3 regions of the Paenibacillus sp. P36 genome follow, and region 1 is predicted to be linked to each of the others. Evidence: riboswitches for the same ligand, from Rfam matches in the RefSeq annotation. Region 1 holds a riboswitch; each other region holds the start of a gene.
The links. A riboswitch is a leader RNA that binds a small molecule or an ion and turns the genes downstream of it on or off. The one in region 1 is predicted to bind cyclic di-AMP.

Region 1 (4,851 bases):
ATAAGATGGTTGGCACCATTGACGATCCAACCACCCGCGGCCTGCTTTGGCTCAGGGACGAGATTAAAACAGCCGTCGTTACTGTGACGCCGGAAGGTGTTTCCGGCCATGTCTCCCTTCGATTGTTGAAAAGCGAGACGAAACTGGAGCCAATCATCGAAAACGGGAAATGGCGCATGAACGTCTGGATTCATACGGAAGATGATGCCCTGCAAAATACAACTTCGCTGGATATCGCCTCCGATCACCAAGCTGTTAAACGCGTGGAAGCCGCTATGAATGATGACATTGAAGAGCGTGTCGCAGTTGCTTTACGAAAGGTTCAGCAAGGTTTCAAAACGGACATTTTTGATTTCGCTGGGGAATTCCACCGAGCGTATCCTAAGGAGTGGCGGCAAAACCAGAAACGTTGGAATGAGATCTTCCCGAACGTCGAAGTTACTGTACAATCGGATGCCAGAATGCTGCGTCCTGGGCTATCCAGCATCAAGTCTTCTCGATCCCAGGAGGAAAAAGATAAGGAAGAGGAGTATCGCCAATGACATCCAAAGACATTCCCCTATGCATGGCCGCGTGCTTGATCATCACTCTCTTTCAATGGTTTCGCTTGAAAAACAGGCCGACCAAAGAAAAAGCGGCTTATCTCTCTATTTTAGCCTTATGCTGGATTCTAGCGATCGCTTTAGTTATGAATCCGGGAATGCCAGGTCCGACGCAGTTGGTAAATTACATTTTCTACCCTCTTGGTAAACTCTTAGATCATTAAAGGAGCACTTACGGACATGCAGATTGGCGGGAAACAATTATTCTGGATGATATTGACCATGCAGCTGGGAATGACCATTTTACTGACAATAAATCCATCTATTCAAACGGCGAAGCAAGATGCCTGGCTTTCAACCGTTTGCGCAACCGGAATAGGTGTAGGGGTCGCTTATGTTTGCTCACGGTTGAGTCTATATCATCCAGGGCAAACCATCGTAGAATTTTCCAAGAGATTATTTGGTCGATACATCGGCTATACGGTTACAGTGGTGTATTTCATCTACTGGTACAGCGTGCTTGCTATCATTATAAGGCAGTACGCAGAGTTCATCGTTGCGACTATTTTGCCCAAAACTCCAATCCTTGTCCCGATGCTAGGCATGCTCCTCGTTGCAATCTATGTAACTTTCTCAGGCATAGAGGTTATCGCGCGATGCTGCGAAATCTTAGGACCTTTAACCCTACTTGGGATTGCTATTCCTCTCTTGCTGAGCCTTAAAAATGTCCATATTAACAATATCCTTCCCTTCTATGTGGATACCGGTGCGATGACAATCTTAAAAGGATCTCTGCCGACCTCAACATTTCTTGGGGATTGCATCCTTCTGCTCGTCATCATGGGCTTTCTTGCAAAGCCTCAAGATGGGGTGAAACCAGCCATACTCGGGGTGGCTGCGGCAGGTCTGTTAACAAGCATTTCGACTTTCTTAATCCTTTCGGTATTTGGACACATCGCCTCTTCGGGCCAAACCTATCCTTATTTTAATTTGATTCGTTATATTTCCTATTTCGACTTTTTTCAAAACCTCGATTCCTTTGTTATCGCTATCTGGATTATTAGTGTATTCACTAAAGTATCTCTCTACTTTTTCGTTTGCACATATGGAACAGCTCAAAGTTTCGGTCTTAAAAAATGGCGACGCATGATTTGGGTCGTAGCACCGGTTATCGCGCTGCTTACCTTGATTCCTCGGGACTTTATCGATAGTTCCGTGGTATTTCCACAAAAAATCGCGATTCCTTATTTATTACCCATCCATGGGATCATTCTGCCGCTCTTGATGTGGGGAGTTGCCAAGTTGAAATATAAATAAAACCCTTGCGAAATCCCGACTGGGAAATCACAAGGGCTGTTTTTTGTTTTCGCTATAGAGCATTAGTTGCTGATGAATTCCTGCACCCATTCTCCGTTATAATAGGCCACGCCGATTTTCGTGTAATTAGGGTTCAAAATATTTTCACGGTGTCCCGTACTGTTCATCCAAGCCTCCATGACGGTCTCTGGTGTAGGTTGTCCTTTGGCAATGTTCTCACCTGCATAGGAATAAGGAATACCATAAGTGCTCATCATATCAAAAGGTGACCCATAAGTCGGCGACGTATGATCAAAATAGTCGTTGTTGTACATATCTTTGGCTTTATCCAACGCCATAGCTGTAAGGGCGCTATCGCTGGTTAGCGCTTGTAGCCCAGCTTTTACCCGTTCCTGGTTAACTAATGTAACGACTTGGCTGGCAAAAGCGGATTGCGCAGATGTAGCTGGCGTTGATGGTGTTGTTGGGACAGCTGGTGTAGATGGAGCAGGCGCTGACGGGGCTTGTGTTTGAGAGCCGCCGCTAGTCCCTGTGCTGCCAGGAAGGTTCAACGTCATCCCAGACCAGATCACGTCCGGGTTGGCAACCTGAGGGTTAGCCTGAATCAGCGAAGTGAGACTTACGCCATACTTCTGGGAGATCAACCACATGGTATCGTTGTCTGACACCGTATACGTGGCGGATGCCGCCATGGCTGCGCTGGAACTCATAAGGACGCTCAGTCCAATAGCACCGGTTACGACTAGCTGTTTATAACGTTTCAACATAGAAATCTCTCCTTTTTGCGGCCTGCGAGGTTAGCTGTCGGATTCGGGTCAAAGAGTAATCACCCGGCCGCATCAATAGCGGCTTCACCCCAAAGATTGGGTCCCCCGTGCTTTCTAAGAAGCTTCGGCCTTCTAAGTTTTTTGACCATAATCGATCTTTCCGATTGTAACACGGGGTTTTTCCGAAAACATGCCGCAAAATTTTCCAACGCTTTATGAAAGCGCAATCATCATGCTGCAAAAAAAATTTCCAACTCCATGAATAAAAAACCATAACTTCCACAAAATACTCATACACCAAATAAAGGAGTGAATCCAGATGGCTAGCAGTAGAAGCAATACATTACTTGTGCAACAAGCAAAATCAGCTCTTGAGCAAATGAAATACGAGGTCGCTCAGGAATTAGGTATTCAGATTCCTCAGGACGGGTATTATGGCTACATGGCTACTCGTGATACCGGCGCAATCGGCGGACACATTACGAGAAGATTGATTCAAATTGCTGAGCAACAGCTAAGCGGCAGCAGCACAGGTAATTTTAGACGCATGTAATGTACAAAAAAAAGACTGCACCACCACTTCCTCCTTGGTGATCCAGTCTTTTTTTACATCACAAATTCCATGAAAACCGGCGAACGAAGCCTTCCGTTTCTCGTCCAGTTTTTTGTCTTGATTTTGGCCATGAGCCGCGGTTCCATATAAGCAAAATGATTGTCCTCTTTGTAGACTAAGCGGTGCTTCACACCATCGAGCGCCTTCTGATGTTGAGGCGTTACCCCGGTCTCAATCACCCCAACCGGAATCTTCAATCCATTCGCTGAATCAATGGACGCCAGCAAAGCAAAATTATTTTTCCTGTAACCAGAAATATAAACATCTGCATAAGTCCAGTTAATCACTTTTTGCCATTGCCTGGAGCGTTTGTTGCTCTCGTACTTGAAATTTTCTTTTTTCGACTTCAAAATGATGCCTTCAAGCCCATCCTGCCGGATTTTCTCAAAATAATCCACCGCTTTACCCTCGTAAACCTTCACCCTTTTGTACCTGTCAGTCTCGATGAAAGCTTGCTCCAACAGCTCCTTGCGTTTAAGCAAAGGTAATTCAGTGACATCAATTCCCTTGTATTTTAAAATATCAAATGCAAAAAATACAACAGGCGATAAGTCTGTCGGGTTTAAAAATCTGGCTAACATCGCTTCAAAGTCCGGTTTACCTTGATCATCCAAAATCACCAATTCACCGTCAAGGATCGTTCCCTCGGGAAACGGACACTGGAACAACTCAGGAAATTTATGCGTTACCAATTGATTGTCTTTCGTATATACATAGAGTTTGTCCAAATTAGAAAGAATGCACCTGAAACCGTCTAACTTCAGTTCTGCAACATGATGTTTACTGTTATAAGGTCTATTATCTTTGGCGTCTTGCAAAAGCATAGGAGAAATGAACATATAATATCACCCTACGTTAGATAATACTGCACAGTGATTCATCTGCCTATAGGGACTTGAAGGAAATCGAGGCCTACCCGCTCCATTTTCGACAAAACAAGTGCAAACCCTCTCTACAAAGCGACAATCAAATTCGCAGATTCCGTTTATAATGGAGGTAGATGAATGGGAGGGATGTTCGCATGGACAAGCTATTTATCAAAAGACTGCATACGTTAAACCGTCGCGACGAACTTAGATCAATGCTGCTGCTTGAAGGTATCAAAGCCACTCTCAAACGGAAAAAGGAACTCGGCTTATTTTATAGATTGTTCAAGAAAACGAAGAAGAAACCGATGGTTGCTAAAGGATGGAATTGAAGTACCATACGCTACGAGGCGTCCGTGAAAGTAGAGTTTTTCTACCTTCATGGACGCCTCTGCTATAATACAGCCTTACTTGCCGCTCTTCGCGTATTGCGCGCTGAACTCTTCAATGACTTTATCGCCGCCTGCTTTTCTCCACTGTTCGATCGCTTGCTTCCAGCCTGCCTCATCGATTTTGCCCAGGATATACTTCGTACGGGCGTCGTCAATGATCGGCTTCAGCTCGCTGCCTTTGGTCGTTTGTGTCTCGGAAACGAGCGGATTCGTCGGGTTATTGACCGCGATAGCCTCGTTCTCTTTAATCATTTTGCCGTATTTCTCCATGAGCGGTGTTTCTTTCCCCGTCGTTTTTGCCGTATACTTGGCGATTTGAAGTTGCAAATAACTGGAGCCCACTTCGGTGTCCTG
Region 2 (4,851 bases), 500 kb from region 1:
AGAAGAGGAATCGACAATCCGCGAAACCGTCAAGCATCTCCTTTCCCAAAATTACCCGCGCCTCGAGATCATTGCCGTGAATGATCGATCCCGGGATGCTACTGGTGTCCGGTTGGAGGAGCTGCACAAGTGGTCGGAAGGTAAGCAGGACATCCGTACCAAACTGCAAATCATTCACATCACACATCTTCCAGATGGTTGGCTTGGCAAAAACCATGCGCTATACCAAGGGTATCTTCAGGCCAGAGGGCAGTATTTGCTTTTTACAGATGCGGATATTCTGTTTGCTCCCGGTACGATCACCGACGCGGTCACCTATATGAAGGAACAGGATGTGCACCATCTCACCCTGACCCCCAATATGTTTGCGCGAGGCGCTTTACTCAAGGGATTCGTTCATTTCTTTCTGTTCTCATTTTCTTTGTTCGTTCGACCTTGGCGTGCAAATATCGACAACGCGAAAGGAACAGGCATCGGGATCGGAGCCTTTAATATGGTAAGCCGGAGCGCCTATGAAGCGATTGGTATGCATAAAGCGATCGCTTTACGACCTGACGATGATCTACAGTTAGGCATCTTCCTCAAAAGAGCAGGTTACCGCCAAAGAGTGCTGTCTGCCAAACACCTGCTTCAAGTGGAATGGTACCGTTCGCTCAAAGATGCGGTAATTGGACTGGAAAAAAACCTTTTTTCCGGCTTTCGTTACAGCTACATGGTCGCATTGCTCGCTTGTTTGGGACAGATCGGCTTTTTTATATGCCCGTGGCTTGGCCTCCTCTTCCTCTGGGATTGGCGCGGAGCCGTCTATGCGGTTGCTGTTATCCTGCAAATCTGGCTCTATCGCAAGCTAGTGTCCCGATTAATGAGCCTCAGAGGTGATTCCGCCTATCTGCTTCCCGTCAGCGCTTCACTGCTTGTCTATACTATGATTCGCTCCGTTTGGCTTACTTGGAAACAAGGCGGCATTTACTGGAGAGGTACTTTTTATTCGCTTCGTGAACTTAAAAAGAGTAGAAGTTAGCTTTGAACAATTGGACAAACGCCAAATAAGCGTTACTCGACAGAGCAAAGCTTACCCTCACGGTTTGTGGCATCCTCTTATCGTTCTAGTGAACACGATTCATCCGTACAACTCTATAGTACAAATGGCTGCTCGGCTCTTGTTCCACTTCCAAATACCCCTCTGCATGCACATAATCTCCCGTAATAAATGTGGAGGCATCTAACGAATTGGAGTGTGTAAGGAACAGGAGCGCGGCTTTATCGTTCCCTACGACGAAACCCGTTTGTTCTTTAATTTGAAATTTATCTAAAATGGTGCCATGATGCGATCTTGCAATATGGTGGAACTTCCAGGAATCATTTTCCTTAATGAGAAAATACAAGACGCGATTCTTGTGATTGTTGCTAAACTCCCTCGTAACACCAACCATACAGATTTTTTCACCAAGACTCAGATACTCATCGATTACATAAGATTTCAAGCGCAATCTCAGAACATTCTTATGCTGAATATAGGCTTCCATTTCTTCAACTGTTCGCTGATCTTTCGGATCCTGCTTCGTTGCGTAAAATACTTCTTTGATAAACGTATCCGTTTGCAGGCTTCTAGCCCCTTTGAAATGATTGTATGTACGGAAAAACTGCTGAATAACTTCCCTGATCTCATCTGGCATTGCAGGTCCCTTATCCACGGTATACATGCTATCTGCTACACTCGAATGTCTCTTTTTATGAAACCAACTCTTCCAGACACTTAATTGCATGCGCTCGTGTTCACCTGCTCTTTCTTTCTTCCAAACATTTCTTCATTATAGGCTAAAAACCATAAAATTTCGATAAAAATCGCATGATTCTGCGAACGAAAAAAAACACCTGCCTTCTATGCCTTTCATTCGAAAGATCATAGAAACAAGTGTTCGATAGTCCTATCCTTACAGAACTCTTCTCGCTCCGACATACCTTGCGCTCCAATAAGCGCTCGAAAGGCTATCCACAGCCACGCCTCTGGATGTTGTCGCTGAAATGAATTGATCATTGCCGAGATAAATGCCTACGTGATTCACTGTTTTCGAAGCAAAAAATACCAAGTCTCCGGCTTTCAAATCTGAAACTTTCGTACCTGCTTCACTGTGCATCTCCGCTGACGTACGGGGCAAATCGATCCCTTTCGCTTGATACAGGAATCGCACAAAACCGGAGCAATCAAAACCACTCGGCGTCGTTCCACCCCATACATAACGCACGCCCATATAGGAGTTCGCCGCCTGAATAATTTGCTCACTCACAGACGGAACAACGGCAGCGGCTGCCACCTTAGGTGCAGGTGCTGGAGCTGGTGGTGGTGGTGGTGGCGCGATCCAGGCTGGCTTGTGCGATTTTCCATCCACATCCACAATCGCGATCTGATTGGCTTCGTTCCATTCAATTGGCGAACCGAAGGTTTCCGTGATGAAACGCAGTGGGACATATGTATTCCCTTGGAACACGGTTGGACTGCTTTCCAAACTGATCTTCTTACTGTTCACAAGCGCTTGTTGCTGCTCTGTAATGAGTAAGATGGATTGCTGCTTGTTAACCAGTGTGACCTCGATTTGATCCTCTTGCTTCTCCCAGCTCACCTGATAGCCCAGCTTCTCAGATAACACTCGGAGTGGAACTTGCATGATGCCCTTGTCATCAATATAAGGCTGAACTTCCGGAAACTTCAGCAGCTCATCATTGACTTGCACCTTGACAGGGCGGTCCGTAGGCGCGGATGCAGCCTGAGCGGAGTGTGCTGTAAACATCGGTACTGCGGCGCATAATAGTGCGCATGAACAAATAAGACGTGAAGAAAAAGATTTCAAAACCTTGCCTCCTTGACGCCTCCGAGGTTAGTTGACGGGTTCGGGAAGAGGTTTTCCCTAGTACGCTCAGCTAGCAGCGCTCATTCACCCCAAATAAAGAAGTCCCCCGTACCAGAGCTTGCGATGCTCCAAGATTCGGCATTTTTTGTCTATGTTAGACTAGCATAGTTTAATTGGTAGGTACAACCTTTGCAAAACGGTAAGTTTTACCAATGTATTTTGTCGCATATTGCGTACGGAATACTAGGGATAATGGGCAAAAAAAACCACCCTAGAGGGTGGTTTTTCCTGCGATTAGGTGTAGCCAATTACGGATAGCGCACGATCGCTGACTGTGTTCAAAGTTGCTAACTCTGAGGCGGTTAATGATAATGAGGCCGCTTTGATATTATTTTCAAGATGATGCTCATCCTGTGTCCCTATAATAGCCGAAGTAAGTGCTTCCTGGTGCAGCAGCCAAGCAATTGCGATCTGTGTCACGTTAGTGTCCTTGGCATCCGCCATTTCTTTCATGACAGCTAAAAGCTCCTTCTCCGCCTCCAGATGCTCCGGTAGGAACAGCCTTCTCTCCTTGCGGAAGTCTCCCTCTTTCAATGCCTTTCCATGAAGGTGGAAAGCGCCTGTCAGAATCCCCTTGGCGATTGAGCTGTAGCTCATCACACCAATGTTGTGTTCCTGGCAGAATGGCAAAATCTCTGGCTCGATAGCTCTGTGCAGCAAACTGTATTCCGGCTGAATCACATCGATTTGCGCGTAATTTACGGCTTCTTTCAGCTGCTCCAAAGAAAAATTCGAAACGCCGATAGCCCGAATCAAGCCTTCTTCTTTCAGCTTCACAAATTCACCAAGCGTATCCTGCACAGGTATCTCAAAACTTGGCCAGTGAATGTAATAAACATCTATGTAATCAGTCTTCAAACGGTTCAAACTGTTTTCTGCCGATCTTCTTACATCTTGAGGAGCTAGATTGCTTCGGCTCACCTTCGTCGTAATGATGCATTGCTTACGTATATCCGCCAAAGCAGCGCCGACGATCTCTTCCGAGTGTCCATTGCCGTAGCCTTCAGCTGTATCAAACGTTGTGATGCCCAGCTCGAACGCTTTACGGATGAGCTCGATATTATTTTGGTCGTTCGTGAACTCCCAAGGACCTCCTCCAAGCTCCCAACAGCCAAAAGTTATGTTTGAGATGTCAAAACCTGCATGTCCTAGCTTTTTCGCCTTCATAGTCGCCGACCTCATTTCATTGATATCGTCCCACGATAATGCACACGTTAACAAAACAAGTATACCGCTTTCATTTACTTTTGCCAAGAAATATGCGGGCTCGGGTATCGGGTGAGGATGGTCTCCATAGCTGTACCATGTCTTTTCTGTACGTTAACGGAACTACTGGCATCTATTTAGCTCGAAAACGGTGCATTCGCCCCTCCTAGGGAACTACGGTCCTCTATTTTGCCGTTTTCAGGTGATACGCCGCTTTTAGGCAGCAAATAAAGGCTTGTAGTTCCCCTAACCGGGGAATTCGGCTGATTTACTCGAAATAGCGACCTCCAGTTCCCTTCGCTTTCCGCCCTCATTGAACATGCTTCCTTCGGAAGCAATCATCGGTAGATTTGGACGCGCGTCCTACTCGGGCTTACTCAAGCTGCCTTCACGGACGGTCGAACCCTTTGTGGGTTCTCTTCCCTTACCCGTGCAAAAGAAAAAGCCACCCGAAGGTGGCTCTTTCTTTTCTTGTGAAGCGGGTGATGGGAATCGAACCCACGCTACCAGCTTGGAAGGCTGAAGTTCTACCATTGAACTACACCCGCGTAAATATCGGGATGACACGATTTGAACATGCGACCCCCTGCTCCCAAAGCAGGTGCTCTACCAAGCTGAGCTACATCCCGAAACGCTTATAACTTAATTAAAATGGCGCGCCCTGAGAGATTCGAACTCCCGACCTTTTGATTCGTAGTCAAATACTCTATCCAGCTGAGCTAAGGGCGCTTAAAAT
Region 3 (4,851 bases), 3.6 Mb from region 1:
GGATATCGAACAGCGAACCAGCCATATCGCACATGAGGAGCTGGACTGTTGGCTTGGACATCCGCAAATTCGTCCCAATGACCCATCGACCATTTTATTTTGTCATGAAGGTCCTGGGCATCTGATTGATGCCAGACTCTGGCTAGTCCAAAAGGACGGGACGCGGCTGCGCTGTGCGAAGGAACAGACGCATGATGAGCTCATCACGCATGAATATTGGCTTGCTGATGGCTCTAGATTCGCTTATGTGTACCGGCATAAAGATGATCTCTATCACGAAAGTATCCGTTTCATGGACTCGGAGACATTAGAGGAAGAGATCTGGATGAATTGCTCCAAGTATTGCCACTTTATTTCGAATGCCAATCATACGATGATCGTCGGGGACGGGCAGCTGCCCGAGCAGCACTTTATCTATTTAGTGGATGTAGAACAGAGGGAAGAAGAGCGGTTATGCTCCCATGGAACCAGCTGGAAGTCATACGGCAACACACAGGATGCTCATCCGCATCCGGCTTTTTCTCCAGATGGCACATTTATCATCTTTACCTCTGATATGGAGGGCGTTCCTTGTATATATAAAGTGGATTTGTGACAAGGTTCGAGGCAGCCGGCTAGTTTGATCGGCTGCCTCGAATAGATGATTGACATTAGTTTGACGTCAAACTATAATGAGAATATGAAACCAACAGACGCTGTATCAATTATTTCCAGAATTAGAGAAAAGACCAATCGGTTTATCATAGCCGAGATGACGAAATATGGGGTCGATGATATTGCCATTTCACACGGGGATATTATCTTTGCTCTATTTAAGCTGCCTAGATTGACTATGGCGGAGATTGCCAAGAAAATTGATAAAGATAAGTCTACTGTGACTGCACTTGTCGACAAATTGGTCCGGCTCGGATACGTGACTAAGGAAAGGGACACCGTAGATTCAAGGGTCGTCTATGTTGCCTTAACGCCAAAAGGGGAGGAACTGAGACCTATATTTGAAACCATCTCAGAAAAAATGTTAGATGTATTTTACATGGACATTTCGGATAAAGAGAAGGAAGAATTACTGAGAATTCTAACGAAAATTTATAACAATTTTTAAATTTTTTTAAACTAATAGTTTGACGTCAAACTATATAACGAGGTGAAACTTATCATGAAAGATTATACAAAAGATTTGCCAGATCATCGTGTGAAATATATTGGAGAAAATGATCTATGTATAGAAATTTTCGAGGGAGATGAGCTACCGAAGGGAGCCTCCAAAAGACCTCCGCTTTTATTTGTACACGGTGCCTACACCGGCAGTTGGATGTGGAGCAAATACATCCCACACTTTATAAACAAGGGATGGAATTGTTATGTTATGAATTTGAGAGGGCACTACAAAAGTAGAGTGCTCGATTTGACACATGTAACATTCGAAGATTATTTGGAGGATATCAAAGAGGTTTTGGCTGAGTGTGAGGCTCCACCGATTCTCATAGGATTTAGCATGGGAGGAATTTTGAGCCAGAAGCTGGCTGAAACCAACGAACTTGCAGGCTTAGTGGTGATCGATACAAGCATAAGCAAGGAAGTTTATGAAGCTGTACCCTACAAAGAAATAGCTGCAATGACAACAGGCGTTTTAATGCCCGCACCATCCCGAGAAGAGATTTCCAGTATAGATGAATCAGCGGATGACATTGATTTTCAGAGAAAGTATATAACTGTGGAGTCATTACAAGCATTTAATGATTTTTATTTCTCTTTGGGGGCAGGTGGGGGGATATCGATAGACAGCAGTTTGATGGTTCATCCAGCCTTGGTTATTAAAGCAATTAATAGTGAAGAAAATGACCGGCGGGGAAAGGCGACAGCGGAGCATCTCCATGCTGAATATACAGGACTTTGGGATACGACTCACACCGGATTGCTTGTTGGGCAAAGATATTTGGAGGTAGTAGATCGGATCATGTTATGGTTACAGGGGATGCATGACTAAGGACATAGAATAGATAAGAAAATATTACTATTGCTTCTCCTTATACATTGGAGTAAATTGATAAAATACGCTTAATTCTTTAGATTAAAGAAGCGGGGGAACCAAGTTTCCTGGGGTGAGTACACATGTAAAGTGTTAGGGTTAACTTTCAACCCGAATCCGTCAGCTAACTTCGTCAGCGTAGAAAGAAATGGATAGAAACATTCAATGGAACTATGTGATTTGAGGTTCTATTCCCTCGCTTCCTTTTTCTCTTCTAGAGAAAATAGGAGGAACTAGACATGCTGCTTATGAAAGTAACCAAAGAATGGAAGAATCTTCTTCCATGGAAGAGAGCCAACGATTCCGTACAGCGTCAACATGAGATACTTCATTTGAAACAGCGGTTGGAGACGTACGACATTCAATTTCCGAATTTGGCTTACCGGCCATCAGACGTCGAAACACAGACGTTAATGGAAATTAGCAAAACGGTTGCTCAAAACAATGAGCTGCTTAACCAATTGAGTTCAGAAAAGGAATTAGCGGTTGAACAATCGCTAGCCCATCGCGTCGGAACCACGCTCCAAATTTTACAGGAACACCTCACCTTTATCGTAACCATGGCGCATATTTTCAGTGGTCCGTATCCTTGCCTCAGAGCGTACATCAGCCATACCATTTAACGATCTTCAACAATAGAGAAGGAGCTTGCCTTGCGGCAGCTCCTTTTTCGTTTTTCTCATGAATAGATACGGCCAAAAAAACGCTTGATAAGCTCCGCAACTTGCTGGCTTTGCTCTTCCAGAACAAAATGGCCCCCGCATAAAAAGTGAGTTTCCACACACGTTAAAAGTTCACCGAAAGCAAGTGCCCCTTGCACCGTAAAAATAAAATCGTTTTTGCCCCAGGTTATGAGCGTAGGAGGTTGATAAGTTCGCAAGTACTGCTGCCAAACAGGGTATTGTTCGACGTTGGTCCGATAGTCGTAGCCCAATTCCAACTGGATTTGGCTATTGCCGGGTCGATCCAAAAATAACTGGTCCATTAGATAACCATCGGGACTAATCCGGTAGGGATGACACACGCCCGTAACATACTGCATTTTCGTAAAATGGAAGGTTGCAAGCTGAGCAAAGGCCGCTTCGGTTGCAGGATTTCTATCCTCCCAGAGGGCTTTGAAGAGATCGAACGGCTTCCCTAATCCGTTTTCACTAACTACGGCATTCTGAATGACGAATCCTAGAATACGGTGCGGATTCCGTACGGCCAGTCTGAACCCGATAGGACCTCCATACTCATGGGTGTACAATATATATTGAGAAATGCCGAGATTATCAATTAACTTTTCAATCAGAATGGATAGATTCTCAAAGGTGTAAGCAAATTCTTCTGTGGAAGGCATACTGCTATTTCCGTATCCAAGATAGTCAGGAGCAATGATATGAAAGTGGTCTGTGAGTTGAGGAATTAAATCCCTAAACATATGGGATGAGCTTGGAAAACCATGAAGAAGGATGATGGTTGGGTTGTATGGACTCCCGGCTTGGCGAAAAAATAACTCCCAACCGTCAATCTTCATTTTTTTATAATGAACCATAATTTCAACTTCCTCTCCGGCGAGCGCATACTATTCCCTAACAAAAATATGTGAATATGAGTTATTTAAGTACTTAGGAGCTAGAGGACGTGGTACAATTTAACTTAAGGAAAGCTAATTAGTTGTCATCTTCATTAAACTGGTATTCATCCACATGAAAGGGAGAGATCAGCCATGAAACAAGAACTGCTAAATGAGCCATCGCGAAATCAAGCTTCCAGCACGCCAATCATTACCGAACTAAAAGTAATTCCAGTTGCAGGGCATGATAGCATGCTCTTCAATCTTAGTGGAGCGCATGCTCCATTCTTTACACGTAACATCGTAATTCTCAAAGACAGTGCAGGTCATACGGGCGTAGGTGAAGTACCGGGCGGCGAGAATATTCGCAAAACGCTTGAAGACGCGAGCCCACTGGTTATCGGTCAATCGATCGGCCAATACAATAACATTCTTACGAAAGTTCGCAAGCAATTCGCTGATCGGGATCAAGGAGGACGCGGTTTGCAGACTTTTGATTTACGCATCACGATACACGCCGTTACGGCATTGGAAGCAGCACTACTTGATCTCTTAGGCAAATTTCTGGATGTTCCGGTTGCAGCACTGCTAGGAGAAGGGCAACAGCGCGATAAAGTAGAGATGTTAGGCTACTTGTTCTATGTTGGGGATCGGAATCGGACAAACCTTCCGTACCTGAGCGCAGAGGATGCTGCGAATGATTGGTTTCGACTGCGTCATGAGGAAGCGCTTACACCCGAAGCCGTCGTGAAACTTGCCGAAGCGGCGTATCAACGATATGGCTTTAATGATTTCAAGTTAAAAGGTGGCGTCCTACGCGGTGAGGAGGAGATTGAAGCGGTCACTGCGCTGGCGGAACGTTTCCCTCAAGCCAGAATTACCCTTGACCCTAACGGGGCATGGTCTTTAGCAGAGGCGATTCATCTGTGCCGTGATCAGCATCACGTATTGGCTTATGCGGAAGACCCATGCGGAGCAGAAAACGGTTATTCAGGCCGTGAAATCATGGCCGAGTTCCGGCGTGAGACAGGCCTCCCAACGGCAACGAACATGATTGCTACCGATTGGCGCCAGATGGGCCATACGATTCAGCTGCAATCTGTCGATATTCCGTTAGCCGACCCACATTTCTGGACGATGCAGGGCTCTGTTCGAGTAGCTCAGATGTGTCAGGAATGGGGGCTCACATGGGGATCTCATTCGAACAACCATTTTGATATCTCGCTTGCGATGTTTACCCATGTGGCAGCAGCAGCGCCGGGAA

Region 2: another riboswitch for cyclic di-AMP. It lies ahead of ACKTT9_RS04000 (NlpC/P60 family protein); the one in region 1 lies ahead of ACKTT9_RS06315 (CAP domain-containing protein).
Region 3: another riboswitch for cyclic di-AMP. It lies ahead of ACKTT9_RS22060 (hypothetical protein); the one in region 1 lies ahead of ACKTT9_RS06315 (CAP domain-containing protein).

The regions. Positions count from the first base shown of each region.
Region 1 is NZ_AP038372.1:1,357,826-1,362,676, reverse strand. It holds gene ACKTT9_RS06330 (Ger(x)C family spore germination protein) at 1-542, shown strand, start outside; gene ACKTT9_RS06325 (hypothetical protein) at 539-766, shown strand; gene ACKTT9_RS06320 (endospore germination permease) at 783-1,859, shown strand; gene ACKTT9_RS06315 (CAP domain-containing protein) at 1,922-2,626, opposite strand; cyclic di-AMP (ydaO/yuaA leader) riboswitch at 2,631-2,766, opposite strand; gene ACKTT9_RS06310 (alpha/beta-type small acid-soluble spore protein) at 2,946-3,179, shown strand; gene ACKTT9_RS06305 (DNA ligase) at 3,233-4,078, opposite strand; gene ACKTT9_RS06300 (hypothetical protein) at 4,261-4,437, shown strand; gene ACKTT9_RS06295 (extracellular solute-binding protein) at 4,513-4,851, opposite strand, start outside.
Region 2 is NZ_AP038372.1:856,663-861,513, reverse strand. It holds gene ACKTT9_RS04010 (glycosyltransferase) at 1-1,021, shown strand, start outside; gene ACKTT9_RS04005 (hypothetical protein) at 1,107-1,766, opposite strand; gene ACKTT9_RS04000 (NlpC/P60 family protein) at 1,935-2,849, opposite strand; cyclic di-AMP (ydaO/yuaA leader) riboswitch at 2,851-3,000, opposite strand; gene ACKTT9_RS03995 (aldo/keto reductase) at 3,144-4,076, opposite strand; tRNA gene ACKTT9_RS03990 (tRNA-Gly) at 4,593-4,663, opposite strand; tRNA gene ACKTT9_RS03985 (tRNA-Pro) at 4,671-4,744, opposite strand; tRNA gene ACKTT9_RS03980 (tRNA-Arg) at 4,768-4,844, opposite strand.
Region 3 is NZ_AP038372.1:4,915,973-4,920,823, reverse strand. It holds gene ACKTT9_RS22075 (oligogalacturonate lyase family protein) at 1-595, shown strand, start outside; gene ACKTT9_RS22070 (MarR family winged helix-turn-helix transcriptional regulator) at 641-1,102, shown strand; gene ACKTT9_RS22065 (alpha/beta hydrolase) at 1,157-1,987, shown strand; cyclic di-AMP (ydaO/yuaA leader) riboswitch at 2,046-2,184, shown strand; gene ACKTT9_RS22060 (hypothetical protein) at 2,269-2,652, shown strand; gene ACKTT9_RS22055 (alpha/beta fold hydrolase) at 2,709-3,566, opposite strand; gene gudD (glucarate dehydratase) at 3,741-4,851, shown strand, end outside.